Linked DNA regions of Humidesulfovibrio mexicanus. The protein of the gene in region 1 binds, or shares a complex with, the protein of each later gene. Links are inferred from orthologs where the notes say so. Each region holds a gene or a part of one and is shown on either strand. Other genes may lie near its edges.

The links.
Region 2: the proteins of CHB73_RS09840 (region 1) and trxA are in contact, whole or in part, in an NMR structure (PDB 2IPA), measured with the Bacillus subtilis proteins. The link is inferred for Humidesulfovibrio mexicanus from one-to-one orthologs.

Annotation. Positions count from the first base shown.
Region 1 is NZ_FZOC01000004.1:182,831-197,612, reverse strand. Bases 5,321-8,312 are described here. They hold CHB73_RS09840 (arsenate reductase ArsC), read left to right. Parts: upstream 5,321-6,586; coding sequence 6,587-7,039; downstream 7,040-8,312. Other genes in these bases: CHB73_RS09830 (DUF2703 domain-containing protein), read left to right, coding at 8,203-8,312; CHB73_RS09835 (permease), read left to right, coding at 7,240-8,193; CHB73_RS09845 (ArsR/SmtB family transcription factor), read left to right, coding at 6,222-6,590; CHB73_RS09850 (PAS domain S-box protein), read right to left, coding at 5,321-6,023. Also shown: CHB73_RS09860 (HD domain-containing phosphohydrolase), read right to left, coding at 1-1,101; CHB73_RS09855 (response regulator), read right to left, coding at 1,098-2,309; more of CHB73_RS09850, read right to left, coding at 2,316-5,320; more of CHB73_RS09830, read left to right, coding at 8,313-8,592; CHB73_RS09825 (tetratricopeptide repeat protein), read left to right, coding at 8,653-9,279; CHB73_RS09820 (thioredoxin family protein), read left to right, coding at 9,304-9,537; CHB73_RS09815 (sulfite exporter TauE/SafE family protein), read left to right, coding at 9,674-10,588; CHB73_RS09810 (thioredoxin family protein), read left to right, coding at 10,732-11,109; CHB73_RS09805 (cytochrome c biogenesis CcdA family protein), read left to right, coding at 11,122-11,823; arsB (ACR3 family arsenite efflux transporter), read left to right, coding at 11,835-12,926; CHB73_RS09795 (radical SAM/SPASM family putative metalloenzyme maturase), read left to right, coding at 12,944-14,242; CHB73_RS09790 (arsenate reductase ArsC), read left to right, coding at 14,275-14,712. UniProt on the Bacillus subtilis protein: Catalyzes the reduction of arsenate [As(V)] to arsenite [As(III)]. In vitro, can dephosphorylate para-nitrophenyl phosphate (pNPP).
Region 2 is NZ_FZOC01000001.1:112,969-127,473, reverse strand. Bases 6,828-9,542 are described here. They hold trxA (thioredoxin), read left to right. Parts: upstream 6,828-7,883; coding sequence 7,884-8,201; downstream 8,202-9,542. Other genes in these bases: CHB73_RS00645 (outer membrane protein assembly factor BamD), read left to right, coding at 9,131-9,542; trxB (thioredoxin-disulfide reductase), read left to right, coding at 8,209-9,138; tsaD (tRNA (adenosine(37)-N6)-threonylcarbamoyltransferase complex transferase subunit TsaD), read left to right, coding at 6,828-7,792. In the rest of the region: CHB73_RS00710 (M23 family metallopeptidase), read right to left, coding at 1-343; CHB73_RS00705 (CBS domain-containing protein), read right to left, coding at 385-822; CHB73_RS00700 (protein-L-isoaspartate(D-aspartate) O-methyltransferase), read left to right, coding at 994-1,638; CHB73_RS00695 (Mrp/NBP35 family ATP-binding protein), read left to right, coding at 1,765-2,652; pgsA (CDP-diacylglycerol--glycerol-3-phosphate 3-phosphatidyltransferase), read left to right, coding at 2,675-3,235; CHB73_RS00685 (hypothetical protein), read left to right, coding at 3,277-3,552; CHB73_RS00680 (FtsB family cell division protein), read left to right, coding at 3,562-3,882; CHB73_RS00675 (tetratricopeptide repeat protein), read left to right, coding at 3,866-4,702; CHB73_RS00670 (hypothetical protein), read left to right, coding at 4,865-5,602; fbp (class 1 fructose-bisphosphatase), read left to right, coding at 5,637-6,656; more of tsaD, read left to right, coding at 6,662-6,827; more of CHB73_RS00645, read left to right, coding at 9,543-9,856; CHB73_RS00640 (hypothetical protein), read left to right, coding at 9,945-10,763; fusA (elongation factor G), read left to right, coding at 10,801-12,849; CHB73_RS00630 (chemotaxis protein CheA), read left to right, coding at 13,062-14,505. UniProt on the Bacillus subtilis protein: Participates in various redox reactions through the reversible oxidation of its active center dithiol to a disulfide and catalyzes dithiol-disulfide exchange reactions.

The DNA.
Region 1 (14,782 bases):
GGAGTTGTCCAGCAGGAACTCGATGACGGTATCGTTGAACTCCCGTCCCTTGGCCATGAGCAGGATGGTTTCCGCTCCGCGCTGGCCGTGGAGGTCCTCGGCCAGAATCATGCCCGGGGCCAGGGCGTGCAGGTGGACCTTCTTGAGGGTGTAGCGCGCGTGTTCGCGGATGACCTCGGCCAGGGCGGCCACCACGGCGGGGTCGTATACGCCTTTGCGGCGGTCCAGCTTGGTGATGGCGTCGGTCTTCTGCATCCCGTTGGCCAGCAGGATGTCAAAGTCCACCACGGCTTTCAAGATCCGCGCGCCAAGGGGAATCCGCTCTCCTTTCACCTCGTCCTTGGGCCCGCCGCCGCCTTCGAAGTGCTTTTCCTGGTAGGCCACTATGGCCGCAACCCCGTCCATGCGCGGAATCTTGCCCACAAGCCGTGCGCCAAAGGCCGGGTGCCCCAGGAATTGCGCCAGCTCGGCATCGTCCAGGGGGCGGCCCTTTTCCACCTTGTTGATGAGCGAGTCCGGCAGGGTGATGAAGCCCACCACCGAGAGCATGGCCGCGGTCTCGGTCTCCCAGGGGCGGGGATCGTCGAGTCGGCGGCTGACCCCCCGCAAGTACGGCAGAATGCGCGACACCCGGCCGAACACATCCGGCTTGACCAGGGAGATGAGGTCGCAGAGCACGGACACGCTGCCCGTGAGGGTCTTTTCGAGCAGTTCGCGCTCGGCGGTCACCAGGTCGAAGTGGCGAAAGGCGTCGTCCAGCACGCGCTCCATGGTCTCCGGCGGGCAGGGCTTGGTGAGCAGGCGGAAGATGTTGCCTTCGTTCACGGCCTGGATGGCGATCTCCAGGTCGGCGTGGCCGGTGAGCAGCACGCGCACCGTGTCCGGGCTGCCGTGGCGGATGACGCGCAGCATGTCCACCCCGTTCATGCCGGGCATGTTGTAGTCGCTGATGACCACGGCGAAGGGCCCCTGCCGGGCCGCGGCCTCTATGCCCGCCTTGGCCCCCTCGGCGCAGGCGAGCTCGGCCTTTTTGCGCAGCTGGCGGCGGAAGCTCTCCAGCAGGTTTACGTCGTCGTCCACCAGCAGCACTTTGCGGTTCATGGCTCCTCCGACCCTAGGTCCACGCTGAGCACCGCCTGCCGCCACGCCGCGTAGCGTTCCGGGCCGCCTATGGCGTCCAGGCGCTCGGGCGAGGGCTCGGCCTTGGCGTAATGTTCGTTGAAGATGAAGATTTCATGGTCCAGCAGGTTGGCGAAGTGGACGATGTTCTCCACCCCGATGCCCGGCTGCGCGCTTTGGGGGTGGTGGTGGCGGGCCACGGCCTGCACCACGGGGTCTGGCAACCCCCATAGGCCCAGCAGGTACGCCCCCACCTCGGCGTGGGTGAGGCCGAGGAGTTCGTGCTCCACCTCGGCCACGCGGCGGTTTTGCGCGCGCACCTCGGTCTGCACGCGCTCGCATTCCTCGGGGCAGTGGGCCTCCATCAGCAGCTTGCCCACATCGTGCAGCAGGGCGGCGATGTAGGCGTGGTCGGAGTCTTCCTTGACCAGGCTCTCGTGCCGGGCGATGGCCCGGGCCATGGCCCCGGTGCGCATACTGTGCCCCCAGAGCATGGGCAGGGAGAAGCTTACCCGGCCGATGTTCTCGAAGCTGGAGAAGACGTGCAGCGACAGGATGACCGAGCGCACCACGTTGATGCCCAGCACGATGACCGCCTGCTGCGGCGCGGCGATGTGCCGCGGCAGCCCGAAGTAGGCGGAGTTCACGAGCTTGAGGATGTTGGCGCTCATGCCCACGTCGCGGGCCACTATGTCGCCGATGAGCTTGGGCGAGGGCTCGCCCTTGGCCAGCTCCGCCGTGATGCGGTTGTAGACCTCCGGCAGCACGGGCAGGTGCTCCACCCGGGCGATCTTGTCCAGAATGGTCTTGTTGGGCACCAGGTCGCGCGCGCCCATGGCCTGTTCCAGGGCCGTCACCAGCTGTTTTTCGTCGCAAGGTTTGCTGATGTACTGGTGCGTGGGCGCAATGCTTTGGCCGACCATCTCCTGGTCGGAGTAGCCGGAGAGCGCGAAGCGGATGACATCGGGGTGCTCGCGCATCACCTGGCGCAGGAACTGCGGGCCATCCATGCCCGGCATCCGCATGTCGGAAACCACTGCGTCCACATGGGCCTTGGCGAGCATGTCCAGCGCCTCCTGGCCGGAATTGGCGAAGAGCATGTCCCATTTCTCGCGCATGGGGCGCAACATGCGCCGCAAGCCCATGAGCACGTTGGGTTCATCGTCGACGAAAAGAATGGTGCGTTTCATCGTGCGTCACCCGCTTGCCTGGGCCAGGGGCAGGCGCACCACAAAGGTGGTTCCCTCCCCGGGCCGTGTCTCGAAAAACAGCTGGCCCTTGTGCTTTTCCACCACAATGCTGCGGGAGATGGTGAGCCCCTGGCCCGTGCCGCGGCCCACCTCCTTGGTGGTGAAGAAGGGGTCGAAAATCTTGCGCTGCACCTCCGGCGGAATGCCGGTGCCGGTGTCGCCAACACGGATTTCGGCCCAGGGCGGGGCCAGCCGAGTGGACAGGGTAATGCGCCCCTGCCGCTCGGGGTCGGCCTTCTTGGCGTCGGCTATGGCGTGGGCGGCGTTGATGATGAGGTTGAGCACCACTTGGTTGATCTCTCCGATCATGCACACCACATACGGCAGGGCCGGGTCCAGGTCCAGCGCAAGCTCGGCCACGTATTTCCACTCGTTGCGCGACACCGTGGCCGTGCTCTGCATGGATTCGTTGAGATCCGCCGGGGCCATGGCGGACGCGCCGGGGTGGGCGAACTGCTTCACCGAGCGCACGATGGTGTTGATGCGCTCCACCCCCTCAAGCGTTTGGGCGATGGCGCCGGGCACCTCTTCGGCCAGGTAGTCCACGTCGCGCTCGGCCATGATCCGCTCCAGGGCCTTGATGTCCTCCAGCTTCGGGCATTCCTTCTTGGCTTTGGAGGCCAGGGCCCGCGCGCTTTCGACCACGGCGAGCAGGTCCAGGAAGGCGCCCTTGATGAACTGGACGTTGTTGCCCACGTATTGGGCCGGGGTGTTGATCTCGTGGGCGATGCCCGCGGCCAGCTGGCCGATGGCTTCCAGCTTCTGGGAGTGCAAAAGCTGGCTCTCCAGGTTCTTGCGCTCGGTGGTGTCGGTGACCACGGCGAAGAATCCGGCCTCCCGGCCGTCCTCGTCGGCGTAGGCCGTGGGCGAAACCAGGGTGTAGATGTGCCTGCCGTCGGCGTGCTCCCAGATGATCTCCTCCTGCTTGTCCCGTCCGGCGGCCATGGCGAACATGGTCATCAGCCGCCGCCGGTCCTGCGGGGCGGCGAAGTCGGCCAGGGGCTTGCCCACCAGGTCGACGCGCTTGCGGCCCAGCATGGCGCAGAAGCTGTCGTTGGCGTAGGTCGCCATCCCGCTGCGCCGGGCCATGACAAGCCCCTCGTGCATGGATTCCACCAGGGTGCGGTAGCGGGCCTCGTTGCGGCGCAGCCTGGCCTCGGCGCGCACCCGGTCGGAGATGTCGGTGATCATGCCGATGGAGCCCGCGTATGCGCCGTTCGGCCCGCGCAGGGGCGAGGCGTTGATCATCGTCCAGACGCGGCGGCCGTCCTTATGGCGGAAGCGCAGTTCGTACTGGTCGGACAGGCCCTGCCTGCGGCGCTTGAGCTTCTGCTCCAGCAGCCGGGCGTCTGCCGGGTCCAGAATCTCCGCCAGCGGGCTTCGGACGAGTTCCATCGCCGACCGGCCGAAGAGGTCCGCGGCTCTGGGGTTGGCATAGGTGACGATTTCGCCCGCATCGATCATGATCACGGCTTCCTGGGCGGTCTCCACGATGATGCGGAAGCGTTCCTCGCTCTCCTTGAGCTTCATGATGGCGCGCATCTGTTCGGTGATGTCGCGGTGGGACACCACCGCCCCGGAGGTTCCCCTGGCCAGGGGCGAGGCCTGGAGCACGAACCAGCGCAGTTCGCCGCGCCAGCGGCCGGGATATTCCATGCGGAAGGTCGGGGCGCGGCGGGTCAGCACCGCCGCGATGCCCTCCAGGGCCTGGGTGGCGTGGGGATTGTCGGCCGCGGCGCGGCAGGCCTCCAGGTAGTTGCCGCCAAGGCCCAGGCGCTTGCCGTCCCCGCCCAGGGGGGTGCTCTCCGGGCCGGTGACGGCCCAGGCTTTGTTGACCATGGTGAGCCGCCCCTTCTTGTCCAGCACGCAGAGATTGGCGGGCAGGGCGTCGAGGATGGCGCGGGACAGGCTCTCGCTGCGGCGCAGGGCCGCATCGGCGCGCTGTCGCTCTATGGCGATGGCGAAAAGCAGCGCGGCCTGCTCCAGCTCCCGCCGCCCGGCCAGTCTGGAGCCTTCTGCGGGGCTGGCATCGGCCACCACCAGCAGGCCCAGCAGCCTGCCATCCGCCACCATGGGCACGGCGGCTGCGCAGGCCATGCCCGCCGCCTCAAGCAGGCTCTTTTCCCTGGCCGCAGCCGGGGGCATGTGCCCGGTGTCGCGGATGACCGCCGTCTCCAGCGCGGCGATGCGTTCCCAGAGCCAGGGAGCCCTGCTTCGGTTCAGGCGGCGCAGGGGTTCGGGCAGCGGCTCCAGGCCGTGGCCGCGCCACTGGTAGGCCAGGCGCAACGCGCGCCCGGACGGTTCCAGCAGGAACACCCCGGCTCGGGCCATGTCCAGGTGGCGGCACAGGTCGTTCAGCGACTCCTCCACGGCTCGGGCCATGCCCGCTTCGCCGGAGTTGATGAGCCTGCCGGAAATGGCCGAGACCAGGGCCTCGGCCTCAAGCCTGCGCTCAATTTCCCGCTGGTCGCGCAGGCGCTCGGCAATGTTGCGGCCCGTGGTGATGAGGGCCGGACTGCCCTGGAATTCCTGGGCCTGGCAGAGCAGTTCCACAGGGATGGCGAAGCCGTCGCGCCGTATGAGGGTGGCCTGAAAAAGCTCCGGTTCGCCCCGCAGGGCGTTTTGAAAGCGCGCGGCCGCGTTTTGGCGCTCACCTTCGGCCAGGCTGTCCAAAAGGTTCAGGTCGGGCAGTCCGCATTCCGGCAGGTTGAGCCAGATGTTCGCGCTGCGGTTGGCGTCAAGCACATGGCCATTCTCGTCATGAATGAAGATGGCGTCTGCCGCGCCGTCGAAGAATTCCCTGAACTGCCGCTCGGAACAGCGCAGCAGCCGGGTGGAGATGCGGGTCTCCAGCACGTGTTCCAACTGCCGGGCCACGGCGGCCAGCATGGGCGCATCGTCCGGGTGGAAGGTGTGCTCCGCGTGCGTGGAGCACAGGCGGACATGTCCGCGCGCCTGCCCAAGCACGGTGAGCGGTTCCTCCAAAAACGCCGGGCACGGGTCGCCATTGTCGCCGCCGCCCAGGTACGCTGCGCCGTTGAACAGGATGCGGGCATGAAGGCCCTGGGCGAGGTCCCAGCATTCGGGCAGCGCGTCGGCCACGCTTTGAAGCAACTCGGGCTTGGAGGCTGTTTCGCGATTCAGCGCCTGCGACAGGCGGTTCAGGGCGATGGTTTCGCGCAGGCGGCCGCGCAGATCCTCCAAATCGGCCGCTCCGTCCCCGGCGGCAACGGCCATGCTCATGGTCGTGGCAAGTCCGCCGAAGAAGCGTTCGATGAAGCGGACGGCCTGGCGTTGGGAGCCGGGCGGAAGCGCATTGTCGTCGACGAGATCGAGACAGCCCTCGCGGAGCGCGCCCAGCAGGCCCAGCAGCGTCTCCATATCTCCACCGCGTTTTTTGTGGCGGGCGGCGTGCTCAAGGGCGAAGCTTTCGGATTCGAGGTCGAGACCGGGCCGCCAACGATCGGGGGCTTTGCCGGACTGCTCTGCCGCCTCCCGAATCAGCGCGGCCATGCAGCCCCGCGCCACCAGGGCCAACGCGTCCTGGTCCGGCGTCGCGCCGCCTTTGTCGCGTCCCTGTTCGCGCGCGTGCGCGGCAAGGCCGGCGAGCACCGTCTCCCCGCCTTGGCGCAACAGTTGAACGAACTCTCGCATGTGCGCTCCCCGGACGTTTGGTAGTTTGGCCTTGCGGCACGGAAACACGCATATGCAACCTTGCACATTTTCGTCCATGGGGCAACCACGCGTCAGAAAAAGGCGATGTGCCACCGGTTGCGGCGTTGTGGCCCAGTTCCCCTCTTGACATCATCGACATATAGCAATATTGCAATGTCACAAAGAGACGGAGGCCGCATGGAACAATTTGTACGGGTGATGAAGGCCTTGTCCGATCCGGGCAGGGTGGCGGTGCTGAAGCTTCTGGGCGCGCGGGAGCTGTGCGCCTGCGAGATCATGCGCGCCCTTGGCCTGGCGCAGCCCACGGTGTCGCGGCACATGAAGGTGCTGGCCGATGCCGGACTTGTGGACGCCCGCAAGGTGGGTTCCTGGGTCCATTATCGCGTGGTCTCCGGGGCTTCCAATCCGTACGCCGGGGCCATGCTGGCCCAGCTTTCCGGCTGGCTGGAGAACGACCCCGCGGTGGCGCGGCTGCGCGCGGCGCTGGCCAAGGAATCCGCCTGTGGCGGCACGCCCTGCGCGAGAGAAAAGGAGCTGCGCCCATGACGCCGGATGCGATGCGCAAGACGCGCGTTCTTTTCGTGTGCGGGCAGAACTCCGCGCGCAGCCAGATGGCCGAGGCCCTGCTGGATCATTTGGCCGGGGACCGCTTTGAGGCCCACAGCGCCGGGCTTGAGCCCGCGCCCGTGAATCCGCTGGCCGTGGCCGTCATGGCCGAGCGCGGCATCGACATTTCGGCCAAGCGCTCCAAGCTGGTGGGGGAGGCCGTGGCCGAACTGGCCGCGCGCGGCGAGACCTTTGACGCGGTGATCACCGTGTGCAGCAAGGCCGCGGGGCGCTGCCCCTTTGTGCCGGGCGTGGCCGTAACCGAACGCTGGAGTTTTGACGATCCCGGCGCCATGGACGGTCCGGAGGCGGAACGGCTGGCCAGGACGCGCGCCGTGCGCGACGACATTGAGGCCGCCATACGGGCCTGGGTTTCCGGGAGGGGATGATGAAGGAATTGAAGCCACTGGACATGGCCCCATGCGGCTGCAAAGCGGACCCTGCGCGCGCTGATCGCGAGCAGGCCCGCAAGGCCCGCGAAGCGGAGCGCCAGCGCCGCGTGGCCGAGGCCCTTGCCCCGCCCGCCACGCTGCCGGGCAAGTTGGGTCTGCTTGCCGCCGCGCTCATCATTTGGTGGAATGTATATGGAATGCTGGCAAGCGCCGCCCGCTTCCTCACGGAAGGGCTGCTTGGGCTGGACCCTGCGAGCCACCTGGGCGCAAGCGTGGAGTTTTTCTTCTACGACACGCCCAAGGTGCTCATGCTGCTGGCGCTGGTGGTCTTTGGCGTGGGCATTCTGCGCAGCTTCTTCACCCCGGAGCGCACGCGGCGCATCCTGGCGGGCAGAAGCGAGGCCGTGGGCAACGTCATGGCTGCCCTGCTCGGCATCGTCACGCCCTTCTGCTCCTGCTCGGCCGTGCCGCTGTTCATCGGCTTTCTGGGGGCGGGGGTGCCGCTGGGCGTCACCTTCTCCTTCCTTGTGGCCGCGCCCATGGTCAACGAGGTCGCCGTGGTGCTGCTGTACGGGTTGCTGGGCTGGAAGGTGGCGGCCCTGTACATGGGCACCGGCCTGGTTGTGGCCATTGTTTCCGGCTTCGTCATCGGCAGGCTGGGCATGGAGCGGCACCTGGAGGACTGGGTGACCAAGGTGCGCGTGGACACCGGCGCGGACGGCGCCCCGGAGCTCACCTGGGCCGCGCGCCTGGACGCGGGCGCGCGCGCCGTGCGCGACATCGTGGGCCGCGTGTGGCCTTGGGTGGTGGGCGGCATCGCGGTGGGCGCGGGCATCCACGGCTATGTGCCCGAGGGCGCGCTGGCCGCCATCATGGGCCGTGAAGCCTGGTGGAGCGTGCCCGCTGCCGTATTGCTGGGCATTCCCATGTATTCCAACGCCGCGGGCATGATTCCCGTGGTCCAGGCCTTGCTCGGCAAGGGCGCGGCCCTGGGCACGGTGCTGGCCTTCATGATGGCCGTCATCGCCTTGTCCCTGCCGGAGATGGTCATCTTGCGCAAGGTGCTCAGGCCCAGGCTCATCGCGGTGTTCGCCGGAGTGGTGGGCGCAGGCATTTTGCTGGTGGGCTTCCTGTTCAACGCGATCCTCTAGGAGTCTGGCGTGCGGTTGGAAATTGTGTGGCAGCGCCTGACTGTCGGCGGCGGCACCTGCGAGCGTTGCGGCGACACGGGCAGGTCCGTGCGCGAGGCCGCCGCCGAACTGGATCGGCAGCTGGCCCCGCGCGGCATCGCCGTGCGGCTGGAGGAGAAGGCCGTGGCGCCCTTTGCCGTGGCCGAAAGCAACCGCGTGTTCCTGAACGGCCGCGCCCTGGAGGACATCCTTGGGGCCGAGGTGCTTATGAACGGTTGCCCCTCCTGCGGCGAGCTGCTTGGCGCGGCGACGGACTGCCGCGCCCTGCGCCTGGAGGGCCGCGTGTACGAGGCTCTGCCTGCGGAGTTCATCGTGCGCGCCGGGCTGGCCGAGGCGGAACGCATTTTGGCCGGGCGATAAGCGCCTGCGCCGACACTGGAATTCCCCCGCCCTGCGCGGGGCGCAACGGAGAGACACGGCATGGTCAAGAAGGCGCGGACGTTCAGCAAGGGCGAGTTCATCGGCGGCATTGTGGCCGCGCTGGCCGTGGGCTTTTTCATCGGCAGCATGGCCATGGGGCTGCGCCATGCGGGCCAGCCGCAGGCGCAGCAGGCCGCCGCGCAGGCTCCTGTCGCGCAGGCCCCGGCGGCGCAGTCCCCGGCGGCGGACGGGCATGACCACGCCGAGGAGCTGGCGCGCATCGGCGAACTGGAGGTGGCGCTGGCCTCCCGCCCTGGAGACCAGCAGGCCTGGATCGAGCTGGGCAATCTGTACTTTGACACCCATCAGGCCAAAAATTCCATCCGCGCCTACGAGAAGGCCATCGCCCTTGGGTCGGTAAGCGCCAACGTCTGGACCGACCTGGGCATCATGCACCGCGAGGCGGGCGAGCCCAAACTGGCGGTGGAGACCTTCGACGCGGCCCTCAAGCTGGATCCCGTGCATCAGAACGCCCTCTACAACAAGGGCGTGGTGCTGCTGCACGACCTGGGCGACCGGGTCGGCGCGCTGGACGCCTGGGAGCGGCTCGTCGCGGCCAACCCCCAGGCGCGCAATCCGGAGGGCATGAGTATGCGCGGCATTGTGGACGGACTCAAAAAGAGCTGATTGCCCAAGAAACAGGAGGGATTCATGGAGATCAAAGTGCTGGGGCCGGGCTGCCCAAAGTGTCACGAGACGGAAAAACTGGTGCGCGAGGCCGTGGCCGAGGCCGGGGTTCAGGCCAGCGTGGTCAAGGTCTCGGACTTCCAGGAGATGGCCATGCTCGGAGTGTTCGCCACTCCGGCCGTGGTGGTGGAGGGCGAGGTGAAATGCTCGGGCAGGGTGCCGGCGAAAACGGAAGTGCTTGGGTGGCTTGGGAAGTAGCACCCGCTTCATGACATGTTGGGAGCAGGACGAATGTTGGCCCGCTCCTGTTTGTGTCTGGACCACATACAACTGTGCGCCCCCTCGCGACCGCACGGAAACGGCACGGGGTGACCACTTGCAAAGGAGGCAGGCAGTGCAGCCTACAGGTGAGAACTCTTGGCGTAAATTCATCCCCTCGGGCATTTTGCTCATGGGTATCATCGCCGCCGCGGCCGTGACATTCGCCACCGATTCCGGCGGAGGCGGTGGCCTCCCCAGCGTGACAGCGGGAAGCGGATTGGCTTTGGCGTGCATCGGCCTTGTCGCCGGGGTTTTGGGCGGCATCATCGGAACCGGCGGGTGCAGCGTCATGCTGCCGGCCATCCACTTTTGGATGGGCTACCCAGCCCCCGTGGCGGTGGGGACGACCCTTTTCGCTGTCATCTTCACCGCCATTTCCGGCGGGTATGCGCACCTTGTGCGCAAGAATTTGGACGTTCGGGCCACCCTTTGGCTTGGCGTGTCCGGCATCCTTGGCGTTTTGGTCGGTTCCTGGCTGTTCACCCTGTTGACCAGCCATGTCGCCTTGCTCGGGCTTATTCTCGGCCTGGCCTTCTTGTGGCCCGCGCTCCGCATGAGCCGGGAAGGCCTGGGCCTGGGCGCGATGCCCAAAAAGGAAGGCGATGCCATCCCCGAGCACCGGGCCGGCATGGCCGTTTTCGGGACAATCATTGGCCTTTTGACGGGCATTGTGGGCCTGGGCGGCGGGTATGCGCTGGTGCCGGGACTCATCTATCTCTTTGGCGCGCCCGTGTATGTCACCATGGGCACCTCCCTGGCGACCATGATTCCCTTGGCCATTGTGGGAGGCGGAATCAAACTGGCCCAGGGCTATGTGGCCATGGGCGCAGGCCTGGTGCTTGCCGCGGGCACCATCGTGGGCGCCCAGATTGGCGCTGCGGTGATCAAGAAGTTTAAGCCCCAAACGCTGAAGCTTATTTTTGGCCTGTATTTCCTGTATGTTTCCGCAAAGTTCATTACCAGCTATTTTGGCGTCATGATTTGGTAGCAGTGCGTTGTGCGTTTTGCTGCAAGCAGTTCAGGTGAAAGGCGGAAAATGTCCCGCACCGGTCGCCGGACTACGCCGTGGCGCAAACACGCAGCGCGCGATTGCCTTGGGGCTTCGCAACTTGTAACCCGGCAGGAGAAATTGTGAAGAAAGCGCTTTTGGGAGTTGTCGCCAGCCTTCTTGTCGCCACAGCGGCCCTTGCCGCATCCACTTTGCCCAAGCCAACGCCGACTGTTCCGGTCAAGGGCATGGTGACCGTGGTGGACCTGGGGGCCAAGACCTGCATCCCCTGCCGGATGATGGCCCCCATCCTTGTGGATTTGGAAAAGGAGTACCGGGGCCGCGCCGCCGTGGTGTTCATCGACGTGACCCAGGATCGGGACGCCGCGGAGCGCTTCGGCATCCGGGCCATTCCCACCCAGGTGTTCTTTGACAAAAACGGGCGCCAGGTGGCGCGCCACGAGGGCTTCATGGACAAGAAGAGCCTGTCCGACCGCTTGAACCGCCTGCTGGCGAAATAGCGGGGAGCGCCCATGTTCGACGAGTTCCTGCTGGCGGTGAACGCCTGGATGACTGGCGGCTCTGCGGCCGCCTACGCCGGGGCCTTCCTGTGGGGGCTGGTGAGCGTGCTCTTCAGCCCCTGCCACCTGGCCAGCATTCCGCTGATGGTGGGCTACGTGGCCGGGCAGGGCAGGCTGGTGCAGGGCCGCGAGGCCGTGCGCTACGCCCTGGCCTTCACCTCCGGGCTTTTCGCCAGCATCGCTCTGGTGGGCGCGGCCTGCGCGCTGCTCGGCCGGATGCTCGGCGACATCGGCCCCTACTGGACCATCGGCGTAGGGCTGGTGCTGGTGTACGTGGCTCTCGACATGCTTGGCCTGGCCGCCTGCCGGATGCCCGGTTCCCTCATGTCGCGGTTGACGCTGCGCGGGCTTCCGGGCGCGCTCGTCATGGGCTTGGCCTACGGGCTTTTGTCGGGCTCCTGCACTTTCGGGTTTTTGGCCCCGCTGCTGGCGGTCATAACCGTGCAGGAGCAGGTGCTGACCGGCCTGGGCCTGGTGCTGACCTTCGCCCTGGGGCACTGCCTGCCCATCGTCGTGGCGGGCAGCTCGGCCGCGCTGGCCCGGCGCATGATGGAGGGCTTCTCCGGCGGCGGAACGCTGGTGCGCCGCGCCGCGGGGACACTGGTGGGGCTGCTGGGGCTGTACTTCATCGCCCGGCCGTTTCTTGAAACCTGAAGGAGACCGCCATGCCCGAGTCCGTCACGAGAAAGCTGTCCTTTCTTGACCGCTGGCTGACCTTGTGGATCTTCGCGGCCATGTTCGCGGGCATCGCTTTGGGCGCGCTGGCCCCGGGCTTGAAGCAGACCCTGGGCGCCATGCAGAGCGGCACCACCAACCTGCCCATCGCCGCAGGGCTCATCCTCATGATGTACCCGCCCCTGGCCAAGGTGCGCTACGAGCTCATGGGCCAGGTGTTCAAGAACCTGCGCGTGCTGGCGCTTTCCCTGGCGCAGAACTGGGTCATCGGCCCGGTCTTGATGTTCGGCCTGGCCGTGGCCTTTCTTTCCGGCGAGCACGCCTACATGACCGGGCTCATCCTCATCGGCCTGGCACGCTGCATCGCCATGGTCATTGTGTGGAACGACCTGGCCGGCGGCGACCGCGAGTATTGCGCCGGGCTGGTGGCCTTCAACTCCGTGTTCCAGGTGCTGTTTTTCCCCTTGTACGCCTGGCTGTTCCTCGCCGTGCTGCCGGGCTGGCTGGGGCTTGAGGGCGCGGCGGTCGACATCTCCATGGGTCAGATCGCCGAAAGCGTGTTCATCTACCTGGGCATTCCCTTTCTGGCCGGGCTGGCCACCCGCGTCGTCGGGCTTGGGCTCAAGGGCCGGGAGTGGTACGATGCGGAGTTCGCCCCGCGCATCGGCCCCATCACCCTGGTGGCGCTGCTGTTCACCATCCTGGTCATGTTCTCCCTCAAGGGCGAGGTGATGCTGGCCCTGCCCCTGGACGTGCTGCGCGTGGCCCTGCCCCTGCTCATCTATTTTCTGGTCATGTTCCTGGCGTCCTTCTGGCTCTCCTGGAAGGCCAGGGCCACCTACGCCCAGAGCGCCACCTTAAGCTTCACCGCGGCCTCCAACAACTTCGAGCTGGCCATCGCCGTGGCCGTGGCCGTGTTCGGCCTGGATTCGGGCCAGGCCTTCGCCGCGGTCATCGGGCCGCTGGTGGAGGTGCCGGTGCTCATCGGCCTGGTGCATGTGGCCCTGTGGCTCAAGCGTCGTTGGTTCCCAAATGATCCAGGCAGCCTGTCCCAGGTGTGCCGCGTGGACTGCCAGCAGTAAGGAGCGGTTTTTCTCGCATGAGCGATTTTCCTGAGACCTTGTTCATAGAGACCACGACCCGCTGCAATCTTTCCTGCGCCATGTGCGCTCGCTGCCAGCCCGGCTGGGAAGGTGGCTTTGGCGACCTGGATTTCGGCCTGTTTGAGCGGCTGGGCGAGCCCCTGCGCCACGCCCGCGCCGTGGTGCTGAACGGCATGGGCGAGCCCCTGCTGCACCCGGACCTGCCGCGCATGGTGCGCTTCGTCAAACAGCGCCAGCCCGAGGGCGGCTGGTGCGGCCTGCAGACCAACGGCCTGCCGCTTGATGGCGGCCTGGCGCGCGATCTGGCCGAGGCCGGGCTGGACGTGGCCTGCGTGTCCCATGATGGCGAGGTGGACCTTGGCCACGGGCCGGGGCGGCCGGGCGGTTTGGGCGATCCGCTGGAGCGTGCCGCCGCATTGCTGCGCCATGCCTCGCGCGAGACAGGGCGGCCCATGCGCATCGGCGTAGAGACCGTGCTCATGCGGGGCAATGTCGGCTCCCTGCCTGCCCTGGTGGAACGCGCCGCATCCTTGGGCCTGGACTTCCTGTTGGCCTCGCACCTGCTGCCCATGGACGCGGATTCCGAGGCGGAGGCGCTCTTTCTTCCCGTGAGCGCCGCGTCCCTTGCGCTTTTTTCCCGGCATCAAGCCGATGCCCAGGCGCAGGGCCTGGACCTTGGCGCGGTGCCGCGCGGGGCGGCGATGTTTCCCCGCAGTCCGGCCGACCAGGCCTTTCTGGACGTGTTTTTGCGGATGCGCGACGAGGCGCGTGAGCAGGGCGTCTGGCTCAACGTGGTGCGCCTGGCCGCCGTGGACCAGGGCGAGCGCGCCCGGCTGGCCGACATCTTCGGCGAGGCGCGGAACCGGGCCAGGGCCCTTGGACTGGAGCTGCGCCTGCCGCCCCTGACCGCGCCGGACAGGCCGCAAGACCGCCGTTGCCCATTCATGGAGCGCTGTGCGGCCTTCATCGACTGGCGTGGCCGCGTGTCGCCCTGCCATTTTTTGTGGCACGGCCACCAGTGCCGGGTTCTTGGCGACAGGAAGCGTGTCGATGCGCGACATTTCGGCGACATTTCCGCAACGCCGCTTGAGGAGCTCTGGCGCGACCCGGAATTCGTGCTATTCCGGGACACGGTGCGCCGGGCCGAGTATCCCGCCTGCGGCGATTGCGGCGCAGCCCTGTGCAGCGACGTGTCCGGGGTGTCCGGGCCGTTCGAGCGCGATTGCCTGGGCCTGGAGGTCCCCTGCGGACACTGCCCCTGGTCCGTGGGGCAGCTGGCCTGCCTGGGCAGCTAGGCGCCGCGACATACATCGGTCGGAGGAATCCCATGGACAAGCTCAAGGTTCTTTTCGTGTGTTCCCGGAACGCGGGCCGCAGCCAGATGGCCGAGGCCTTCCTGCGCCGCTTCGCGGGCGACGCCTTCGAGGTGGAGAGCGCCGGGCTCGACCCCGCGCCGGAGGTGCTCCCCCTGGTGCGGCAGGTCATGGCCGAGGAAGGTCTCGACCTTTCGGGCAAGAAGCCGCAAAGCGTCTTCGACCTGTTCCGCCAGGGCAGGCTCTACGACTACGTCATCGCTGTGTGCGATACGGCTACGGCCGAGTCCTGCCCGGTGTTCCCCGGCGTCACGCAACGCTGGCGCTGGCCGTTCCCGGACCCTGAAGCCGTCGCCGGAACGCCGGAGGAGCGCCTGGCCAAGGTGCGCGCCATTCGCGACATGGTCCGCGAGAAGGTGGAGCGGCCTTTCAGCGAACAGACCGAGGCCTAGGCGGGCGGCGTCTTCGTCGGACCGTGTCCGCGCCTGCGTGGTGACAGTCCGGCGCGCATGGGCTATCATG
Region 2 (14,505 bases), on another replicon or contig:
CCACGGACCCTTCCTTGAACCCGGCCTCGCGGGGAAGGCGGAACGCCGCTGCGTGCGCCGGGCGTTTGTCGGAGAAGGACTCGCGCAGCAGCTCCACACGCTTGCCGTCTTGCGCCGCCACGACGGAGCATTCCTTGAGACCGGATTTTCCGGCCGACAAATCAAGTGAAAACTCCGTGGTGTAGGACGCGGCACCCGTCTGTGGGGAAAGCTTGATGGTGGGGGACCCGCCATCGCGAAGCACAAAGATTGCTGCAAGGGCCAGCAGGACGATGCCGATGACAGGGAGGCTGGCGCGGAGTGGAAAGCCGGGACGTTTCTTGGCGTTTTGATGAATCTTCATGATATCCTGGTTTGTTGTGACGGCCAGACTTGTCGTGCTGATCAGGCCAGTTCGGAAGGTTCCATTGCGTCCAGAAGCTGCATGGTCAGCTGGAGGAAGTCGGCCTCGGTGACAATGCCGACGAGTTTTCCGTCCTCAACGACAGGAAGGCAACCGTACTTGTGATTGTACAGAATGTGCGCAGCTTCGCGCACGGTTTCTTCCGGGGAGATGATGCACACGTCTGTGCGCATGATTTCCTGCAAGGGAATGCCGGCGTCGATTTCGTTTTGTGTTGCAGGGTCAATATTGGCAAGGTGGGAAATGGTGTTCGCCAGCACGTCGCGATTGGTGATCAGCCCCCGAAAGGCGTTGTCGGCGGTTGTAATGGGCACATGCCGAATGCGCTTCTTGTCCATGAGCACCCGTGCGCTTTGGAGCGTATCCGTTTCGCGCAGGGAATAGACGGGGGTTGTCATGAGTTCTCGGATTTTGAACATGGGCGTCTCCTCGGCGTTCGGGGTGCTCGCGGCAGTCTGGATGCCTGTCTTTGATTGTGTAAGCAATGCTGCGGTGTGTCAAGAGCTGACTGGTTCGTGTTGACTTGGTCGTCAAAATCTGTAGAGCACGGCCAGAAACAAGACTTCGACGAAGGGGACGGTACAGCGACGATGCGGGTTGATCCGAAACGACAACGCGAACGCATGGTGAGCGAGCAACTCGTGTCACGAGGCATCAAAGACGCCAGGGTTCTCGCAGTCATGGGCGAACTGCCCAGGCATCTTTTCGTGGAGGAGGCCCTGGCCAGGCAGGCATATATGGACGCCCCCCTGCCGATTGGCGAAGGGCAGACCATTTCGCAGCCGTATATCGTCGCCCTCATGAGCGAGTTGCTCATGGTGGAGCCCGGCATGAAGGTGTTGGAAATCGGCACGGGTTCCGGATACCAGTCTGCTGTGTTGGCCAAGCTTGGAGCGGACGTGTACACAGTTGAGCGCATTCCGAAGCTTTGCACGCGCGCGCGCGAACGGCTTTTGTCGCTTGGGCTGTTCAATATCCATGTGAAACAGGATGATGGCACTTTGGGATGGCCAAGCGCCGCGCCCTTCGACCGCATCATCGTCACCGCAGGGGGACCGGAGGTTCCCGCCCCTCTTGTGGAGCAGTTGGCCGAGGACGGGCGTCTCGTCATCCCTGTCGGCTCCAGTCGGCGCTCCCAGCGGTTGATCCTTGTTGAGCGGCAGCCGGACGGACCGCAATGGAGCGAGGTGTGCCCCGTGGCCTTCGTCGATCTCGTCGGTGAGCATGGTTGGTAGTCTGCGCCTGTGCCCCGGCCCCGCTGGCCTGGTCTCCTTCTTCACGATTTACACGCACGGCAAAATCGGCCATACTTCATTTTTGAAGGTCAAAAGCGCCATAATTCCGACCCTGGAGTGTCTATTGTGAGTTCGTGCACCGGTAGTTCCTGTTCCTCGGCCAACAAGGGTGAAACCAACGCAAAGCTGGCCATGCAGGATCAGCTTATTTCCCTTACCCTTCAGCGCATCCGCTACAAGTTGTTTGTCATGAGCGGCAAGGGCGGCGTCGGGAAAAGCTCCGTTTCCGTCAACATAGCCGCTGCGCTCGCCGCAAAGGGATTCAAGGTCGGGCTTATGGACGTGGACATCCATGGCCCCAGCGTGCCGCGGCTGCTTGGCCTCACGGGGCAATTGGAGCAGGATCGCGGCAGCCTCGTCAAACCAAAGCAGTACAACGACAACCTTCACGTGGTGTCCATGGACTCGCTGCTGCTGGATCCGGACCAGGCCGTGATGTGGCGCGGGCCCATGAAGACTTCGGCCATTCGCCAGTTCATTTCCGATGTGCAATGGGGCGAGCTTGACTTTCTGGTCGTGGACTCGCCTCCGGGCACCGGCGACGAGCCCATGACGGTGCTGAAGCTCATCCCGGACGCATTGGCCGTGGTCGTCACCACCCCGCAGGAAATATCCCTCGCCGATGTGCGCAAGGCGATCAATTTCCTTCAGTACGCCCAGGCCAACATTCTTGGCGTTGTGGAGAACATGAGCGGGCTTGCCTGCCCGCATTGCGGCAAGATCATCGATCTTTTCAAGCAGGGCGGCGGAAAGGAGCTGGCAGACCAGTACGGGCTGGAGTTCCTCGGCGCCATCCCCCTTGATCCAGCCACTGTCGTAGCCGGGGATATGGGGACGCCGGTGGTGCTTCTGCCTGGTGAAACCCCTGCCAAGACCGCCTTGCTGGCGCTTGGAGACCGCGTCGCCCATGCGGCTCAGACCAGCCTGGAGGCCGCTTCCACCGTCCACAAGTAGCACGGGGGGGCGCAGCCACGTTATGACCTTGAATCTGGCCAACATGTTGACCCTGGCGCGCATCTTTGCGGTGCCGGTCATCGTCGTGCTCCTGTATCTGGAACAGGCGATGCAAACTGTGTTGCTGGCCTATCTTTCCGCTATCGTGTTCGCTTTGGCTTCGCTCACAGACATGGCCGATGGCTACGTCGCCCGCAGGCAGAATCTCATCACCAACCTTGGGAAGTTCCTCGATCCCCTCGCGGACAAGCTGCTCATCGGGTCGGTGTTGATCATGCTCGTGGAGTTGGGGTGGGTCGAGGCCTGGATCGTTGTGGTCATCATTTGCCGCGAGTTGGCCGTGACCGGAATGCGCGGTGTCGCTGCCGACCGCGGGGTCGTCATCGCTGCGGATCGCTTCGGAAAGATGAAGACAATAGCCCAGAGCTTGGCATTGGTGCCCTTGCTGGCCCATTACCCGATATTTGGATACGATCCAGCGCCTCTCGGCATGTTTGTGCTTTATGTCGCTCTTGGACTTACGGTTTTTTCGGGGGGGAATTATCTGTACAATTTCTATAAGAACTGGTTACAAGCCGAGTGAGCAGGAAGCGGCGTTGCTGGCGACCGCTGCGGAGCAGGGTGATGAGCAATCCGGATGACAGCCATTTGGCGCGCATTTCCAACTGCCTCCAAACCATTTTGGATTTGGAGCCGGAATTGGAGAAGCTTGAGCTCGGCAAGGGCCTGCTTGAGGAGTTTGGCGTGCTCAAGGATTTTTTGCGCCGCATCGACACCGTGCTGTTGAACGAGGATGATGTGTCGCGCGTGGAGAGCGCCACCGCGAGTTTTCTTGAGGAGCTTCGTGCGCCGTTGGCACGTGTTCGGCCCAACGGACGCTTCGGCTCGCGCCTGCAGTGAGGACCGCACATGGCCCGGAGAATTCTGCTCACCGTGTTGGTCGCGGTCAACTTGGTGCTTCTGTTCCGTATCATTTGGAGCGACCATGGCGTCATCGCCTACATGAACATGCAAAAGCGCGCCGCGGAGCTTGAGAGACAATTGGGCGACGTTGACGCCAAATGTCTTGAGTTGAGCAACGAGATCCGCCGTCTGAAGACGGACCGCGCCTACCAGGAGATGGTCATTCGCGACAAGATGAACTACGTGAAAGAAAATGAAGTGCTGTATATCTTCTCCGACAGGACCGACGTACCCCAGGGGGCCGAGGACGATGAGAAGAAAGATTGAGTGGTATCAAGAGGTCTTGGCCCTCGAACCGGGGTCTCGCATTTTTTTCCCCCTCGCCAAGCTGTTTGTGGAGTTCGGCCAGCTTGAGGACGCCGAGCGGACGCTGCGGCAAGGGTTGGACCGCCACCCCGATTCCATGGAAGCGCGGCTTCTGCTCATCCAGGTGCTGACACGGCAGGAGCGATACGACGAGGCTCTGGAGCATATGCCCGCCGTCATCAAGCCACTTGAGCGCTATCCGGCTTTTTGGTCCCTGTGGGCGCAGCAGACTGCTGAAAAGGACCGCGATTTCTCCGTCTTCCTCATGCTGGTCGCCTCGCACTTCACTGATCGTCCCGTCAAATGGACCGATGTCGTCATCGAGGGCCTGAGTTCGCTCACCGAACGGCTTATCGGCCCCCTCAAGACCGGTGCGCGCAAACCGCGCGAGCATACAGTTTCTGCCCCACAGGCCCAGCCCGCGCCGGACCGTTCTGCCGCAGCGCTGGATGGCGCCGAAGCGGGGTACGACGGGCCCGCTCCTGAAGCGGGGAGCTACCGCACGCGCACCATGGCCGAGTTGCTCGCTTCTCAGGGCGATTTTGGCGGAGCTCTGGGCATCTACCGCGAACTTTGGGGGCGCGCCCTGGACGATCGCGAGAAGACCGACCTTTCCAGCCGCATCGCAACCCTTGAGGCAAACATGGCTGCGGCCCCGGCGGGAGAGGGCGGTCCTGTCCCACCACCCGCTGATGATCCCTTCGGAAAACACGCCAAGAACCGCCTGATGAGCACGCTGGAGGCCCTGGCCGCGCGCCTTGAGTCCCGCATCCAGGCCTGAGACAGCCGCAGAGGTCGCACAATCATGTCCACCCCCCTTTTCAGGTCAGGATGGTGGCGCGTTTCTCGCCGCCCCGTTTTGGTATCGTGCTTCGCCGTGTGCGTGGCGTTTCTCTCAGGCTGCGGCGCCGTTGGCCCCAGCTGGGAGACTGGCGTCAGCAGTATGCGCTCAACGATGAAGGACACCAAGGAGTTCATCAACCCCGCTCCTGCCATCGACGTGAATCGCTACAAGTGGGAGAATCCCAACCAGGAGAAGCTGGCCCTGCTGTTCTCGCCCGTGGATGCGCGGATCATGGCCCTCACCCGCTATGTCACCAGCATTGACTATCGTCCCGACGAGGCCTGGATCAACGCGTTGCTGACGCGTTTCCCCTGGGTAGACGGGGTCATTGTGGCCGATGAGAACGGGGAGATCTTGATGCGCAGGCCTCCTGTCCCCCTCAAGCGTTTCTCCGAGCCCTTGGTGTTCGAGTCCATCTGGCGCGAGACGTTGGTCAAGACCGTTGTGGACTACACCGCTCTTGGTCCGGAGCTGTACTTCGGAATGCCCAATTTCGACGGCGCGGATTTCAAAGGCCTGCACGTGATCAGCTTTGACCCGCGGGTGCTCTTTTCCTTTTGCCCCGAGCCGGAACAGCTCGTGATCGTCGATCCGCGCGCCCAGAAGCTGTGGACCTCGACGGAGACCCCTCCCGCTGGCGCTGTCGAACTGACCAATATCCCCTGGCTTGAAATCATGAAGGAAAAGATTCACGGCACGGTCATGGCCGGGGAAAAGCAGTACACGTGGCTGGCCCGGTTCATCGGGCGCGATCTGTTCGTCTTCGCCACCGAAAGCGCCAACGCAAGCATCGAGGACAAGGGGTTTTCGATCCCGTTCTTCGGCGGCAATTCGTAATCGGCGCAGCTCTGCGCGCACGGAGGACCCCCTCATGGCCCAGCAAATCACCGTCACCGAGCATCTGCTTTTGCACCAGAAGCAGGTCCCCATGGCCACCGGCCGCTTCACCCGTCTGTTCAACGAGTTGATTCTCTCGGCCAAGATCATCCAGCGCGAGGTGAGCAAGGCCGGGCTTGTGGATGTGCTCGGCTTCACCGGCGACGTGAACGTCCAGGGTGAAGAGGTCAAGAAGTTGGACGAGTTCGCCAACCGGGTGCTCATCCACAGGCTTTCCCGCTGCGGGGCACTGTGCGCCATGGCCTCCGAGGAGAACGCCGACATCATCGAGATTCCCGACGGCCTGCCCACCGGGGACTATTTTGTCATTTTCGATCCCTTGGACGGCTCTTCGAACATCGACGCCAATGTGAGCATCGGGACCATTTTTTCCATCTACCGTCGCAAAAGTCCCAGCGATACGCGCCTGCTCGCCTCGGATTACCTCCAAAGGGGATCGGACCAGGTCGCCGCAGGGTATATCCTCTATGGCTCTTCCTGCATGATGGTCTTCACCACCGGGGACGGAGTGAACGGATTCACGCTTGATCCCAGCGTGGGCGAGTTCCTGCTTTCGCACCCCAACCTCCGCATTCCGGAGCAGGGCAACATCTATTCCGTCAACGAGGGCTACTATCACTATTGGGACAAGCCGACCCTTGACGTTCTGGCGCATTTCAAGGCCGTGGGCATGAGCCGGAAAAAGCCTTGCAGCCTGCGGTACATCGGCTCTCTCGTGTCGGATTTCCACCGCAATCTGGTCTACGGCGGAATCTTCATGTATCCCTCGGACAACCGCGACCCAAGCAAGCCAGGGGGCAAGCTGCGTCTCATGTGCGAGGCCGCGCCCATGGCCTTCATCGTCGAACAGGCGGGGGGGCTCGCCACCGACGGCGTCCGCCGCATCCTCGACATCGTGCCTGAGCACCTGCACCAGCGGGTGCCGCTCTTCGTCGGCTCGCGGTTCGACGTGGAAAAGGTCCGGGAAATCTACACCGCCGCGCAACAGGCATAGGCCCAGTGCTCGTCCTCGGAATCGAGACCTCTTGCGATGAAACCGGGGTCGCCCTGATTGATGATGGGCGGCTGCTTGGCGAATCCTTGGCCTCGCAAACGGACATCCACGCCGTATTCGGCGGAGTGGTGCCGGAAATCGCCTCGCGTGAGCACCAGAAGATGCTGCCTGGCTTGTTTCACGATCTGTTGCGCAAGACCGGAGCTTCGCCGGAAGGCCTCTCCGGAGTCGCCGTCGCCCGCGGCCCCGGCCTGCTCGGCAGTCTGCTGGTAGGACTTTCGTTCGCCAAGGGGCTGTGCCTGGCCACAGAAGCTCGGCTTGTTGGCGTCGACCATCTCCACGCGCACATCCTTGCTGCGGGATTGCAGGAGCAGATGCTGTTCCCCGCCCTCGGGGTGCTGGTTTCGGGCGGCCATACTCACATCTACCGCGTGGACGATCCCACGCGCTTCACCCTTTTGGGCCGCACTTTGGACGACGCCGCCGGCGAGGCCTTTGACAAGGTGGCCAAGCTGCTCAATCTTCCGTATCCCGGCGGGCGGTATCTTGACGAGATGAGCCAGGGGGTGGAGCCCGAGCGCTCCATGTTTCCCCTTGCCTATGTGCACAACGACAATCTCGACTTCAGCTTCAGCGGCCTCAAGACCGCAGTTGCCGAGCGTCTGGCCGCGAGGCCGCACTTGCCCTTTCCGGTCATGCCACAGGCCGAAGTCTTGCTCCGTGGCGGGGTCTTGACCGCTCACCCGCATCCGGCTGAACTGTCGCTTCTTGCCGCCTCGTTCAATTACGCGGTGGCCGAAACGTTGCGGGTCAAGGTGGCCCGGGCTTTGGATCGCGATTCCGAACTGCGTGCTGTTGTCGTGGCCGGAGGCGTTGCGGCGAATTCCCATGTGCGCGCGGCCCTACGCGCCGAGGCCGAGGGCCGGGGCCTTGCGGCGCACATGCCAAAGCCTTCCCTCTGCACGGACAACGCCGCCATGGTGGCCCACGCGGGGTGGCTTGCCCTGCGTGAAGGATATTCTCACGGTCTTGATCTTGAAAGCATTCCACGTGGCCGCGCCGTGCCGCGCGATTGGACCCGCGATGCACCGATGCTGCAGGCCATGCGTCTTGACAGAATTGGGCCGGGGAACTAGTTTGCCGAACATGCGGCATGGCCTTCATCCTACAGGCCAGACGACAAATTACGCATAGCACCAACGACACCTCAAGGCTGAAGGAGAGAGTATGGCTACCCAGGTGACTGACGGCAATTTCGAGCAGGAAGTCCTCAAAAGCCCGGTTCCCGTTCTGGTGGATTTTTGGGCTCCCTGGTGCGGCCCCTGCCGCGCGATGGGTCCCATCATCGACGAATTGGCGGTTGAATTCGAAGGCAAGGTCAAAATCTGCAAGATGAATGTGGACGAGAACTCCGCCAGCCCAAGCCGCTTTGGCATTCGTGCCATCCCCACCCTGATTCTGTTCAAGGATGGAGAGGTGGTGGACCAGTCCACCGGCGCCGTTTCCAAGAGCAGCATCAAGGACATGATCGCCAAGAAGGTCTAACTTAGGTATGAATACTTACGACGTTGTCGTCATCGGCGGTGGGCCTGCCGGGCTCACCGCCGCATTGTATCTTGTGCGCGCTGGCGTGAATACCGCCCTGGTCGAGAAGCTTTCTCCCGGCGGGCAGGTGCTCATGACCGAAGAAATCGAGAACTACCCCGGGTTTCCAAAGCCTGTTAAGGGCTATGAGTTGGTGGACAAGTTCGTCGAGCACTTGAATAATTATGAACTGTCTCGCCATTCTGACGAGGTGCGCTCCATCACCGCCGCCGACGGCGGCTACGACATCAAGGTCGGCGACGAGGTGTTGCGCGCCAAGGCCGTGGTGTTGTGTTCCGGTGCCCGCTACAAGCGCGTAGGCACCCCGGGAGAGGATTTGTACACCGGACGGGGCGTGTCCTATTGCGCCCTGTGCGATGGCAATTTCTTCCGTGGCAAGACGGTCGCGGTCATTGGCGGCGGCAATTCAGCCCTCGAGGAGTCTCTGTACTTGGCCCGGCTGGTGGACAAGCTCCACCTCATCCACCGTCGCGACGAATTCCGTGGAGCCAAGTGCTACCAGGACAAGTGCGTGACCAATCCCAAGATCAGCATTCTGCGAAGCACCGTGGTCGAGGAAATCAAGGGAGACCCCTTCAAGGGCGTAACCTCCGTGGCCCTTAAGAACGTCAAAAACGGTGGCAAAAGCGAACTTGCCGTTGATGGCGTGTTTGTATTCGTCGGCTTCGAGCCTGTGTGCCCGTTTGTGCCGGAAGGCCTTGGGCTTGATCCCGCGGGGTTCATTGTCACCGATTGCGAAATGCGCACCAACCTGCCTGGAATTTTCGCCGCTGGCGATGTCCGCAGCAAGAATTGCCGTCAGGTGGCCACCGCAGTGGGCGATGGCGCAACCGCCGCAACCGCCGCGTACGCCTACCTGGAAGAATTGAATGCATAAGCGCTTTGCGTCACTCCTGCTTCTGTTGCTCCCGCTCCTGTCGTCTTGCGGGCTCATCGACTATTATTTTCTTCCCCCACCCGACGACACCGCGCAGGAGCTTTTCGAGACCGGCATGGACCACATGCGCGACAAGCATTATTCCAGCGCCGCAGAGAACTTCCTGAAGCTCAAGGATCGTTATCCTTTCAGTCCGCTTACCCCGAAGGCTGAAATTGCGCTTGGCGACGCCTATTTCCTGGATGGCAAGTTCCCCGAGGCCTTGGACGCCTACAAGGAGTTCGAGAACCTTCACCCCAGCAGCGAACAGATTCCGTATGTACTGTTCCAAATGGGCCTGAGCAACCTGAACCAATTCCGCACTATCGACCTACGCCAGGACAACGTGAAGGAGGCGCTGGAAATTTTCTATCGCCTTGAAGAAGCCTATCCCAACTCGGAGTTTTCCGAGTCGGTAAAGCAGAACATCGCCCGTTGCCGTAAGATTCTGGCCGAGCACGAGATCTTTGTTGCGGATTTTTACTGGCGTACAAGTCAGTTCGGCGCCGCGTGGCATCGCTACATGTATGTCCTGGAGAATTTCGCAGACGTTGTGGAATTCAAGGAATACGTGAAGAAAAGGGCCGAGTATTCCTACTTTGAATACCAGAAGGTGCTGTCCGAAGAAGAACGCGAGCGCATCCAGTGGACCTGGAAGCGCCTGCTCAAATGGCTGTAGTGAAGGCAGCAGCAGGAAACGTGCCGCCATGGAGCCGCCCCTTCCAGAATTGCGCCCGAGCCCCTTTCCGGCCTGGACCGAGGGCCGGATGGTGCCTGAGGCCTGTTTTTCCCGCGCATATGCTTCGCTTGGCGATCGCAGCAGAAGTCTGATCAAGGGGCTCATCGCCCGGCATTACCAGCTTGATCAGCCTATGGGCCCCTTGTCCTGGACCCTGGACGAGCACTATCCGACCATGCGGCGGGAATCCCGCATGGCTCCCGTCTCCTTCGCGCTCTTGCTCGTTGACGACAGCATGAGCGCTCCGGCGTTTTTGTTGGCGGCCTTGATTCCTGCGCTTTGCGCACGTGTCCCGCATGTGCTTGTGGCCTGGATGGGGTCTCGTTCCGCTGCTCCTGACACGCTGCTGACCGCCTGCGAGCTTGCCGGCCAGGAACGTGTCGCCGCTTTTGGCCCAATCCAGGTGCAGCGGTTGCTTGACGCCTGCATGGCGGACGGTCGCCCCGGCGTCGTGCTCTATCCGGGAACCGCGGCATTGGCTCGTCTGCTGCAACGTCCAACGCTTGCAGAGCGTCTGGCTGCATCAACCGTGCGTCTGCTTGCGCTGCGTCGCCCCTGGCGAGTCGCTCTGTGGCGCGACACCGCCGATATTCCCCCAGCTGATGACGTGTCCTTGTTGTATGGCGTGCTGCAATGGGAGACCAACCGCCCAGGACAGGATACGCATGAGTCCGATTGGCTGGCATTTTGCAATGCGGAACGGGACTTGCTCGTTTGCCCGGACGAACGCGCACGCCAGGGCGGTGCGGCCGTGACGGTCGCCACCGGCAGCCTGGGCATGTGGCGCTGGCCAGGACTTGGCCCTCAGGCCTTCCTTGTCTGCAACGAGGTTTTTTCCCCAGCCTGATTCCCCTTGACCCGCATACACGCGAAGGCTGAAGACCGTGAGCAGGAAACCGCTTTCTTCCAAGTATCTGCAGTCCATCCGCAACATCGGCATCATTGCGCACATAGATGCGGGCAAGACGACGCTTTCCGAACGCATTCTCTTTTATTCCGGGCGTATCCATCGACTCGGAGAAGTCCATGAAGGTACGGCCACCATGGACTTCATGCCGGAGGAGCAGGACCGCGGCATTACCATCGCCTCTGCCGTCACCTCCTGTCAGTGGCGAGGGCATGTGGTGAACCTCATCGATACGCCAGGGCATGTGGATTTCACTGTCGAGGTGGAGCGCAGCCTGCGCGTTCTGGATGGCGCCATAGGGGTCTTCTGCGCCGTGAGCGGTGTGGAGCCGCAGTCTGAGACCGTGTGGCGTCAAAGCGAGTCCTATCATGTGCCCAAATTGGCCTTTGTGAACAAGATGGACCGGCTTGGGGCTGACTTTGACGCCGTGCTTACCTCCATTCGGGAGAAGCTCGGAGTCGTGCCTCTCGCCCTGCAGGTTCCCGACGGCCAAGGACAGGATTTTTCCGGCGTGTTCGATCTGCTTCGCATGGAGCGCCTTGAGTTCGATGCGGACAGTCGCGGGGCGGAGTACAGCCGCCGACCGCTTACCCAGGCCGAACGTGAGCGCGTTGCTCCAAGACGCGAAGCCATGCTCGAAACCCTCGCGGATGCCCATGACGGGATCATGGAGGCGTACCTGGCCGGACAGGATATTCCGGCCGAGACCCTTGTGGCGGCGATTCGCCAAGCCACGATTGCGCTCAAGCTCGTGCCTGTGCTGCTGGGCTCGGCCTTGCGCAACTGCGGCGTCCAACCGCTCATGGACGCAGTATGCGATTTCTTGCCAAGTCCGCTTGAGGCATCGCCGCAATGCGGCGTTGATCCAGCCAGCGGACTGCCAAAGTCCTTTCCGCCCGATCCCGAGGCTCCGCTTTCGGCGCTGGTGTTCAAGGTCGTCATGGACTCCGGCCGGAAGCAATCACTCTTGCGAATATATTCCGGGCACCTGGTTGAGGGGGAAAGCGTGCACAACGCCACGCGCGACTGCGAAGAGCGTGTGGCGAGGGTGTTCCGACTCCACGCCGACCGCAGGGAGAAGATCGAAATCGCCCGCGCAGGCGAGATCGTGGCGGCGGTGGGGCTTCGGTTCGGCGTCACGGGGGACACCCTGTGCCGGGCGGACAATCCCATCCTCCTTGAGCAGATGGCAGACTACAAGCCGGTGATCTCCCTGGCCATCGAGCCTCGAAACGCCGAAGAGGCGGACAAGCTCGACGAGGTGCTGCGGCGCTATCTTGTGGAGGACCCGACGCTGTCCGTGGTGCGCGACGAGGATACCGGTCAGGTGGTGCTCTCCGGCATGGGCGAGCTGCATCTTGAGGTTTTGTTGGAGCGCATGGCCCGCGAGCATGGTGTGCATCCCCGGACAGGAAAGCCGCAAGTGGTGCATCAGGAAACCGTGACCCGTGCGGCCGAGGTGACAGAGGAATTCCACCGCGAGCTTGGCGAGGCGCTGCATTACGGCGCCGTGCGTCTGGCCGTGGAACCCCTTGCCCGCGGACAGGGCAGAGAGGTGCGCGTGGAATGTGACCGTATGCGTTTTCCGCAAGCCTGGATGGAGGCTGTGGAGTTGGGGCTCGCCGATGGTCTGGCGTGCGGCGTGCTTGGGGGCTACCCGGTGCAGGATGTGCGGTTGCGCGTGCTGGATCTCCCTCGCCGCGAGGGCGAATCAAGCCCGGCAGGCTACCGCATGGCTGCGGCGATGGCGCTCAAAAGCGTGCTTGCCGAAGCAGGGCCGCAGTTGTTGGAGCCGATCATGCTGGTGGAGCTCATCGCTCCTGACGCCTTTGTCGGCGAGGTCGTGGGGCTTCTTGGCAGCAAGGGGGCGAAGATCGAGAGCATTTTGGACCGAGGCGGCAACAAGCTCATCCAGGCGTACGCGCCGCTCAGGCAGATGTTCGGCTTTTCCACGTTCCTGCGTTCCGCAACGCAAGGGCGTGCTTCTTTTTCCATGAAGTTCGCCAAATTCGATGTGCTTGCCTAAGCTTGCCTCTTCCCATGGCCGATAGGATCCTGTTGATGGAATCGGCCAGCCACGTTGCATTTTCCCCCGTCAATTGCTACAGGGTAAAGTGCCGGGTTGCCGCCACGATGCGAGCAGAACGGACCTGACCCTGTGTCCTGTGAAGGGTTGCGACCGGCGCCCGAACTGCATGTCACCCGGGACCGGGGAGCCGCCATGAGGAGCCTGATGTGATGTCCGACGACGAAAGCCGCGCCATATTTCGGGAAGAAGCGCTTGATCTGTTGGCGGAACTTGAGTCCACGCTGCTTGAACTGGAAGCAAACCCGCTGAACATGGATCTTGTGAACCAGGTGTTCAGGGCTCTGCACACCATCAAGGGTTCCGGCGCAATGTTCGGGTTTGATGAAATTGCGGATTTCACCCATGCCATCGAGGGCGTGTTCGACAAGGTCCGCAACGAGGAATTGCACATCAGCCGGGAACTCGTCAGCACAGCCTTCGCCGCTCGCGATCACATCCTCGGCCTGCTGAACGGAGTGGACGAATTGGGCAACGGCAGCCCAGAACGCGGACAGGCCATCCACGTGGAGCTGCAAGGACTGCTTGACCCCTTGTCCCAGCAGCCCGCAAGCGCCACGGATTCGACCGGAACCGTGGATACGGCCGTGCCGCCATCGATGATCGCCGACCCAGACCTGTCAACGTCTGGGCAAGATTCGGGTTGTTGCGGCCAACCGGACGATGTCCCCGTTACGTATCGCATTCGCATCCGCCCACGTGACCCCAAGGTCGGCAAAGAGTTGAATCTCCAGCCCATATTCGATGATCTCCACGGACTTGGAGAATGCCGACTGCGCATGGACGACTCCGCTCTTCCTGATCTCTCTCAACTTGATCCCCAGAATCTGTACTTGAGCTGGGAGGCGTTGCTCACAACAACAGCGGCTCAGTCTCAAATTCTCGATTTGTTTTTCTTCGCCGATATCGACCTGGATGTTGATCTGCAGCCTGTTACGGATTCCGCCGCAGCGGAAGCTTTTGATTCCGGACCAGGGATGCAGACCGGCAGCGCAGACGCCGGAGAGTCTGTTCAGCCCCAGCACCCTCTTTTGACTGCACCGTCAGAGGGCTCTGGGACAGGGGATTCGACCGCGACGGAGCTTGGCCCGTCGTCACCGCAAGCCCAGCCTGCCCCCAAGCCCCAGACCTGTGCTGCTCCCGCATCCACGCAGGCGGCTTTTCCGCCACGCGAGGCGGCGCCCAAGTCCATGCCCAGGGACGGCGTCAACAGCCTTCGTGTCGCTGCGGACAAGCTCGACACCCTTGTCGACCTTGTGGGCGAGCTGGTCATTGTGCAGGCGCAGATAACCCAGATCGTGTCCGAGCGCGGCGATTCCCAGCTTACGGCTTTGGCGGAACAGTTGGAACGACTGAGCGCGGACCTGCGCGACAGCACCCTCGGCATCAGGATGCTGCCCATCGGATCCGCCTTCAGCAAATTCCGCCGCCTGGTGCGCGACCTCTCCGCCGAACTGGGCAAGGAAATCGAGTTGGTGACCCGCGGCGAGGAGACGGAGCTGGACAAAACCGTTCTTGAGCGGCTTGGCGACCCGCTGGTGCATTTGTTGCGCAACAGCATCGATCATGGCATCGACATGCCAGAGGAGCGCAAAA